2 regions of the Pseudomonas sp. NA-150 genome follow, and region 1 is predicted to be linked to the other one. Evidence: predicted binding sites of a transcription regulator. Region 1 holds the regulator's gene; the other holds the start of a gene.
What was found. The regulator sigma-54, encoded in region 1, starts transcription at its own class of promoters, with help from an activator protein. The targets are predictions, from matches to a motif close to ANTGGCATNNANNTTGCTNT.
Positions count from the first base shown of each region.

Region 1 (4,482 bases):
TATGCGCAGACCGAGCAAGCCGTTAGAATCGACGGTTTCGGCGGTGTATCTACCGGCACGGGCATGAAAGCGTATTTGAACGACGGCAGGATGAACCTGCTGTCCAAAGTAAGAGGACTGTATGAGGCTCGTTAAAACCCTCCCTTTTTTGCTCGGCCTGGGCACAGCACTGGGAAGCGTGAGCGCATGGGCTCTGCCGACGGATCGCGATCAGCCTATCCATATCCAGTCTGACGACGCGCAGCTTGATGACAAACAAGGCATTGCCACTTACAAAGGCAACGTCATCATCACGCAGGGCACGCTGAAGATCACCGGCAACACGGTGACCATCACCCGTCTGCCTACCGGCGAAATCAACGTATTCACTGCTGTTGGCAACCTGGCGTACTACGAACAGAAGCCGGAACTGAACAAGCCGATCGTGCAGGCATGGGGCGTGACCATCCAGTACTTTGCCACCCAGGATAAAATCGTCCTGATTGACAGAGCCAAGGTCGTCAATGATGGCAACACGTCGGAAGGCGAGAAAATCATCTATGACACCGTGAAGCAGATCGTCAACGCCGGGCGCGCCAACGGCGCCAAAGTAACCGCCCCGCGCCCACGGATCGACATGGTTATCCAGCCGAAAAGCAAACCCGACGCGCAGAAGGCTCCTTAATGGCAACGCTGAAAGCCCAGCATCTGGCTAAAAGCTATAAGGGCCGTCAGGTCGTTCGTGATGTCAGCCTGTCCATCGAAAGTGGGCAGATCGTTGGTCTTCTGGGGCCAAACGGCGCCGGCAAGACCACGTGTTTCTACATGATCGTCGGCCTGGTACGCGCCGATCAGGGCCGCGTATTGATCGATGACCTCGACGTCAGCCATCAGCCCATGCACGGCCGCGCACGCTCCGGTATCGGCTATCTGCCGCAGGAAGCGTCGATTTTCCGCAAGCTCTCGGTGGCCGACAACATCATGGCCATCCTCGAGACCCGTAAGGAACTCGACCGCGCCGCACGTCGCAAGGAGCTGGAAAGCCTGCTGCAGGAATTCCACATCAGCCACATTCGCGACAACCTGGGCATGAGCCTGTCCGGTGGTGAGCGCCGCCGGGTAGAAATCGCCCGCGCCCTGGCCACATCGCCCAAGTTCATTCTGCTCGATGAACCGTTTGCCGGCGTCGACCCGATCTCGGTCGGCGATATCAAACAGATCATCCACCACTTGAAAGCCAAGGGCATCGGCGTTCTGATCACGGACCACAACGTTCGTGAGACGCTGGATATCTGTGAAACCGCGTACATCGTCAACGACGGGCAACTGATCGCTGAGGGTGATGCGGAGACAATTCTGGCCAACCAACTGGTTAAAGAGGTTTACCTCGGCCATGAGTTCCGCCTGTAAGTTCTGCGGTGTTTCGCTCTTCATAGGCGACGGACACTAGGGTGCGGTGGTTGGCAAGTATATTAATTGTCACCACACCCTAGGCAAACACTTAGGTTTCAGGCATATAATTTGCTTAAGTTGGCGCTCCGGCGCCCTGTAGTGGATGGCGCATGTGCGCCGGCGAATAAGGTGTTTAGCCCCTGCCATGAAACCATCGCTAGTCCTGAGAATGGGCCAGCAGCTGACGATGACACCGCAGCTGCAACAGGCCATCCGTCTACTCCAACTGTCGACCCTGGACCTTCAACAAGAGATCCAGGAAGCGTTGGAATCCAATCCTATGCTCGAGCGCCAGGAAGAAGGCGACGACTTCGATAACGCCGACCCGCTGGCCGACAACATCGAGAAACCCAATCCTGATGTCCAGGAACCGACGTACCAGGAAGCTGCCCCCACGGTAGACAACCTGGAAGACGGCGAGTGGAACGAGCGCATTCCTAGCGAGCTGCCCGTCGACACCGCCTGGGAAGACGTCTACCAGACCAGCGCCAGCAGCCTGCCCAGCAACGATGATGACGAGTGGGACTTCACCACCCGTACCTCGGTCGGTGAAAGCCTGCAAAGCCATCTGCTGTGGCAACTGAACCTGGCCCCGATGTCCGACACCGATCGTCTGATTGCCGTGACCCTGATCGATTGCATCAACAATCAGGGCTACCTTGACGAGTCGCTCGAGGAAATCCTCGATGCCTTCGATCCGGAGATGGATGTCGAGCTAGATGAAATCGAAGCGGTCCTGCATCGAATTCAACAATTCGAGCCGGCCGGTATCGGTGCCCGCAACCTCAGCGAATGCCTGCTGCTGCAACTGCGCCAGATGCCGTTGAAAACCCGCTGGCTGGCCGAAGCACAGCGCCTGGTGACCGACTTCATCGATTTGCTGGGCAGCCGTGACTACGCGCAGCTGATGCGGCGCATGAAGCTCAAGGAAGACGAACTGCGCCAGGTGATTGAACTGGTACAGAGCCTCAACCCGCGTCCGGGTTCGCAGATCGAGTCCACCGAAGCCGAGTACGTCGTGCCCGACGTTATCGTGCGCAAGGACAACGAACGCTGGCTGGTCGAACTCAATCAAGAGTCCGTGCCGCGCCTGCGGGTCAATCCGCAGTACGCCGGCTTCGTCCGCCGCGCCGACACCAGCGCCGACAACACCTTCATGCGCAATCAGCTGCAGGAAGCCCGTTGGTTCATCAAGAGCCTGCAAAGCCGCAACGAAACGCTGATGAAAGTCGCCACGCAAATCGTCGAGCATCAACGTGGCTTCCTTGAGTACGGCGACGAAGCGATGAAACCGTTGGTCCTGCACGACATCGCGGAAGCGGTTGGCATGCACGAGTCGACGATTTCCCGCGTTACCACGCAGAAATTCATGCACACCCCGCGTGGCATTTATGAGCTGAAGTACTTCTTCTCCAGCCACGTCAGCACCTCCGAGGGCGGTGAATGCTCGTCCACGGCGATACGCGCAATCATCAAAAAACTGGTTGCGGCGGAAAATCAGAAAAAGCCGTTGAGTGACAGCAAGATCGCTGGTTTACTGGAGGCACAAGGCATTCAAGTAGCCCGTCGCACAGTCGCCAAATACCGCGAATCACTTGGGATCGCGCCTTCGAGCGAGCGCAAGCGATTGATGTGACGCCCAAGCCAGTCTGAGATTCGCTTACAGACCGGTCAGGCTAAGAGCCACAGCGTTCCAGTGGCAGGCATTCCAGCCTGCCTCTTTATGCACTGGCAACGAAGGAGAAGCTGTATGCAAGTCAACATCAGTGGACACCAGCTTGAAGTGACAAAGCCCATGCGCGAATACATTGAGGCCAAACTCAAGAAACTCGAAGGGCACTTTGACAAGATTACCAATGTGCAAGTGACCATGGCGGTCGAGAAGCTGAAACAGAAGATCGAAGCCACACTGCATATCCACGGTGGAGAGGTGGTCGCCAACGCCGAACATGACGACATGTACGCAGCCATCGACCTCCTGACTGACAAGCTCGACCGACAATTGCTCAAGCATAAGGAAAAGCAGCAAAGCATCCTCAAGGGTGCGACAGCTCGCTAACACCCCCTACTCATGATTCGACTTGAAAACATCCTGACCCCTGGCCGTTCACTCGTGAACGTGCCGGGTGGCAGTAAAAAACGCGCGCTCGAGACGATTGCCAATGTGATCGTCCGCGAAGTGCCCGAACTGTTTGAGCAAGATGTTTACGAGAGCCTGATCGCTCGTGAAAAACTTGGCTCGACCGGCTTTGGCAATGGCATCGCCATTCCTCATTGCCGCCTGAAAGGTTGCAGCCAGCCGATCAGCGCCCTGGTTCACCTGGATCACCCCATAGAATATGACGCCATCGATGGCGCGCCCGTGGATTTGCTGTTCGTCCTGCTCGTCCCCGAAGCCGCCACCGATGCACACCTGGAATTGCTGCGGCAGATTGCAGGCATGCTCGACCGCAAGGATGTGCGTGACAAGCTGCGCAGTGCAGCCAGCAATGAAGCCCTGTATCAAGTTGTCCTGGACATACAGAGCGGTCACTAATCATGCGCATGATTATCGTCAGTGGTAGATCGGGTTCCGGCAAGAGCACCGCGCTCGATGTGCTGGAGGACAGTGGCTTTTACTGCATCGATAATCTGCCGGCCGGTTTGTTGCCCGAATTGGCCGAGCGCGCGCTGATCCATACCGAACTGGCTCAACCCCAGGTTGCCGTCTCTATCGACGCGCGCAACCTGCCGAGCCACTTGTCGCGCTTCCCGCAATTGCTGGAAGAAGTCCGCAGCCGCCACATTCAATGCGATGTGCTGTATCTGGACGCCGACGAAGAAACCCTGCTTAAACGCTTCTCGGAAACCCGTCGTCGCCACCCATTGAGCACACCTGAGCGCTCGCTGGCTGAAGCGATACGTGACGAGAGCACCCTGCTCGGCCCGATCATTGACCTGGCCGACCTGAAGATCAACACCACCCAGCTGAACCTTTATCAGTTGCGCGACATGATCAAACTGCGCCTGCTCAACACCCCGGAACCGGGAACGGCGTTTCTGATCGAGTCA
Region 1 is NZ_CP172305.1:715,833-720,314, reverse strand. Features, by position in the region: gene lptC (LPS export ABC transporter periplasmic protein LptC) at 1-135, shown strand, start outside; gene lptA (lipopolysaccharide transport periplasmic protein LptA) at 122-664, shown strand; gene lptB (LPS export ABC transporter ATP-binding protein) at 664-1,389, shown strand; gene ACF0H7_RS03485 (RNA polymerase factor sigma-54) at 1,577-3,067, shown strand; gene hpf (ribosome hibernation-promoting factor, HPF/YfiA family) at 3,182-3,490, shown strand; gene ptsN (PTS IIA-like nitrogen regulatory protein PtsN) at 3,503-3,967, shown strand; gene rapZ (RNase adapter RapZ) at 3,970-4,482, shown strand, end outside.

Region 2 (4,482 bases), 2.3 Mb from region 1:
CACAAGCCCATCTGGTAATCACCGGTGTTTTGTTTGATCGCACCCAGACCAGCGGCCAGCAGGAAACCACCGACGCCGCCGGCCATGCCGATCAAGCCGGTCATGACCCCGATTTCCTGGCGAAAGCGCTGCGGCACCAACTGGAACACTGCGCCGTTGCCAGCGCCCAAACCGAGCATCGCCGAGACGAACAGCGCCAAAGCGGCCCATGAACTCGGCAAGTTGAACCCGACGGCGGCGATGCAAATGGCGGCGACCGCGTACATCCCGGACAAGGTGCGAATCCCGCCAAAACGATCGGCCAGTGCGCCGCCCAATGGGCGCATCATGCTGCCGCCAAACACACAGGCGGCGGTGTAGTAACCCGCCGTGACCGGGCTCAGGCCGTATTGGTCGTTGAAGTAGCCGGGCAGGGCGCTGGCCAGGCCGATGAAGCCACCGAAGGTCACGCTGTAGAAGAACATGAACCACCAGGTGTCGCGATCACCCAGGGCCTTCATGTAGTCAGCCATGGCTTTGGGCTTGGCCCGTTGTGGCGAATTGCGCGCCATCAGCGAGAACGCCAGTAGCGTCAGGATCAGCGGGATCAGGGCGAAGCCGAAAACATTGGTCCAGCCGAAGGCCATGGCCAGTGCCGGGGCAAGCAGTGCAGCGAACACCGTGCCCGAATTTCCTGCACCGGCAATGCCCATGGCTTTACCCTGGTGCTGCGGTGGGTACCATTGCGAGGCCAGGGGCAGGGCGACCGCAAACGAAGCGCCAGCCATGCCCAGGAAGCAACCCAGAATCAATGCTTGGCTGTAGCTGTGAATGCCCAGTTGCCAGGCGGCCAGCAAAGCACTGATAACGATAATCTGGCCGATGATGCCGGCAGTTTTCGGTGACAACTTGTCGGCCAGCAAGCCCATCAATACGCGCAGGAATGCGCCGGCCAGAATGGGTGTAGCGACCATCAGCCCGCGCTGTTGCGTGCTCAGGTGCAGGTCGGCGGCGATTTGCACGGCCAATGGCCCCAACAGGTACCAGACCATGAAACTCAGGTCGAAGTATAGAAAGGCTGCAAACAGCGTCGGTTTATGGCCAGCGTTCCAAAAGCTTGTATTCATCAAACACCTCACCTGCAAAGTAGAGTCGTGGCCGGAGGCCAAAAAGCAAAAAACGCCGCAATCCGAATCGCCTGAGCGAGAGGGATGTGCGACGTCTTTGTCGTAAGTGAGGCAACCGCCGTTGGCTACCTGTGAATGGGTACTAGCAAGAGCTGGGCCATGAACCGGATTGCCCCTGAATTGTAGGAGCGGGCTTTGTTAGCCCAACATTTCATTCATGGCGATGATCTGCTCGGCCACCTGGATCAACTTCTGCTGCCGGCTCATGGCCTGGCGGCGCATCAGGGTGTAGGCCTCGTCTTCTTTGCAATTCTTCATTTTCATCAGCAGACCTTTGGCCTGTTCGATGCGTTTGCGCTCGGCCAATTGTTGGTCGCGTGCCTGTAATTGGGCACGAAGTTCCTGGTCGCTCTCAAATCGTGCCATGGCCACGTCCAGGATCGGCTGCAGGCGCTGCGCATGAATGCCCTCGACGATATAGGCGCTGACCCCGGATTTGATCGCCTGGCGCATCACGCTCGGGTCGTGCTCGTCGGTAAACATCACGATCGGCCGTGGCTGGTCGCGACTGACCAGTACCACTTGCTCCATGACGTCGCGGCCGGGGGATTCGGTGTCGATCAGGATCACATCAGGACGCACCGCTTCGACGCGCGCGGGCAGGTCGATGGTCAATCCTGATTCATCGACCACGTCGAAACCCGCCTCGCAGAGCGCCGCCTTGAGTCGTCCGACTTTTTTTGCTGTGTCATTGATCAGCAGGATACGCAACATACGGGCGACCTCCCTCAACGACTGGCATGCAGAGGCGTGCTGTCAGCCCGCGCGTGCAGGGAGAAGCTGCGTGCGTAGCCCGCCGGATCGCTACCATCCCAGATTTTGCCATCGATCAACTGGCTGCTGCGCATGGCCGAGGCGGGTACTGCGATGCCTAAAGCGTTGGCTGCCTGTGTGTACAGCTCGAGTTGCTGCACGTGGCGGGCGACGGCCAGGTAATCAGGGTCTTCGCGCAACAGGCCCCAGCGGCGAAATTGGGTCATGAACCACATGCCGTCGGACAGCCACGGCCAATTGACCTCGCCGCCATGATGAAAGCGCACGGCATGGTGGTCATGCCATTGATTGCCGAGGCCATCTTCATACTCACCCAGTAAGCGTGGTTCGATGCAGGCGGCCGGCGTGTCGAGGTAATCGCGACCACTGAGCAACTGCGCGGTGCTGCGCCGGTTTTCCTGATTCTGTTCGATAAAGCGGCTGGCTTCGAGCACGGCCATCACCAGTGCCCTGGCGGTGTTGGGATTCTGTTCGACAAATTCGCGGGTGCAGCCGAGCACCTTCTCAGGGTGGTCCGGCCAGATCGCCTGGGTCGTCGCCACGGTAAAGCCCAGGCCCTGATGGACGGCGCTGGCGCACCAGGGTTCACCGACGCAAAAGCCGTCGATACGCCCGGCCTGCAAGTGCGCGACCATTTGCGAAGGCGGCACCACCACGCTGTTGACGTCGTTGAGCGGGTGAACGCCTTGGCTGGCGAGCCAGTAATACAACCACATGGCATGGGTGCCGGTGGGAAACGTCTGGGCGAAGGTCAGTTGTGTGCGGCTTTGGTGCGCGTGACGTTCGAGCGCCTCAGGAGTGGTCACATTGGCGTCCTGCAGGGCGCGGGACAAATTGATGCTTTGCCCGTTCTGGTTCATACCCATCAACACCGCCATGTCGGTGGCCGTGTTGCCGCTGATGCCCAGTTGCACGGCATAGATCAGGCCATACAGGCTGTGGGCGGCATCCAGTTCGCCGCTGACCAGCTTGTCACGCAGATTGGCCCAGGACGACTGGCGTTTCAGGTTCAGGGTCAGGCCATAGGGTTGCGCGAATCCCTGAGTTGCCGCCACCACCAGCGAGGCGCAGTCGGTGAGGGCCATGAAGCCCACGTCGAGGACGTTTTTCTCAGGTGCGTCGCTGCCCGCGACCCAGGCCAGTGCATCGTTCGATGGGGTGTTCATACGTGATCGTTCATGCAGGGGGCCATCCATAAAAAAGGCGTCGCACCGTCCTTTGCTCACGCAAAGACGGTGACGACGCCATTGTCCGCTGACTCGCTCCGCCGTTGGATCGAGTGTAGATAACAGAGGTTTGTGCAAGGCATATGCCAGCGAGGGGACGGAGGGGGTAAAGTTCACGCATGACTCGCCTGGGAGCCCTCGCTGCGTCTATAATCGCCGCCCTGAATTCAGCCGCTCACGAGCCACGCCCGCCCATGTATAACCTGGCCCGCCAGTTATTGTTCAAACTCTCCCCGGAAACCTCCCACGACCTGTCGCTGGATCTGATCGGCGCAGGCGGCCGTCTGGGGCTCAATGGCTTGCTGAGCAAGGCGCCTGCGCAGGTGCCGGTCAAGGTCATGGGCCTGGAGTTTCCCAACCCGGTCGGCTTGGCCGCGGGTCTGGACAAGAATGGCGCGGCCATCGATGGTTTCGCGCAACTGGGTTTCGGCTTTGTCGAAATAGGCACCGTGACCCCGCGTCCACAGCCAGGCAACCCCAAGCCACGCATTTTCCGTTTGCCCCAGGCCGAGGCGATCATCAATCGCATGGGCTTCAACAACCTGGGCGTCGATAACCTGATCAGCCGAGTACAGGCAGCCAAATTCAAGGGCGTGCTGGGGATCAACATCGGCAAGAACTTCGATACGCCGGTCGAGCGCGCGGTGGACGATTACCTGATCTGCCTCGACAAGGTGTACGCCCACGCCAGCTACGTCACGGTCAACGTCAGTTCACCGAACACTCCGGGCTTGCGCAGCCTGCAGTTCGGTGACTCGCTCAAGCAATTGCTCGAAGCGCTGCGTCTGCGTCAGGAAGACCTCGCGCAGCGGTACGGTCGTCGCGTGCCATTGGCGATCAAGATTGCGCCGGACATGACCGACGAAGAAACCGTGCAGGTCGCGGCGGCGCTGGTCGAGTCGGGTATGGATGCGGTCATTGCCACCAACACCACCTTGAGCCGGGTCGGCGTCGAAGGCTTGCCCCACGGCGATGAAGCCGGTGGCCTGTCGGGCGCACCTGTGCGCGAGAAGAGCACGCACACGGTCAAGGTATTGGCGAGCGAGTTGGCGGGGCGGTTGCCGATCATTGCAGCGGGCGGGATTACCGAAGGCAAGCATGCGGCCGAAAAAATCGCTGCCGGCGCGAGCCTGGTGCAGATCTACTCGGGCTTTATCTATAAAGGCCCGGCGTTGATCCGTGAGTCGGTGGATGCGATTGCGGCCATGGGCCGGGTTTAATCGCAGTCACCCATAAAAAGGGGCTCCCTGAAGGAACCCCTTTTGGGCGCTAGCCCGCCGCCCGGATGGGGCGTGCATGGTTTTTTAAAAATATCG
Region 2 is NZ_CP172305.1:3,046,713-3,051,194, forward strand. Features, by position in the region: gene ACF0H7_RS14530 (nitrate/nitrite transporter) at 1-1,106, opposite strand, end outside; gene ACF0H7_RS14535 (ANTAR domain-containing response regulator) at 1,305-1,880, opposite strand; gene ACF0H7_RS14540 (CmpA/NrtA family ABC transporter substrate-binding protein) at 1,895-3,106, opposite strand; gene ACF0H7_RS14545 (quinone-dependent dihydroorotate dehydrogenase) at 3,361-4,386, shown strand.
Region 2: ACF0H7_RS14540 (CmpA/NrtA family ABC transporter substrate-binding protein) is a predicted target of sigma-54. The motif match lies at 3,238-3,257, and genes of this name have one in related genera.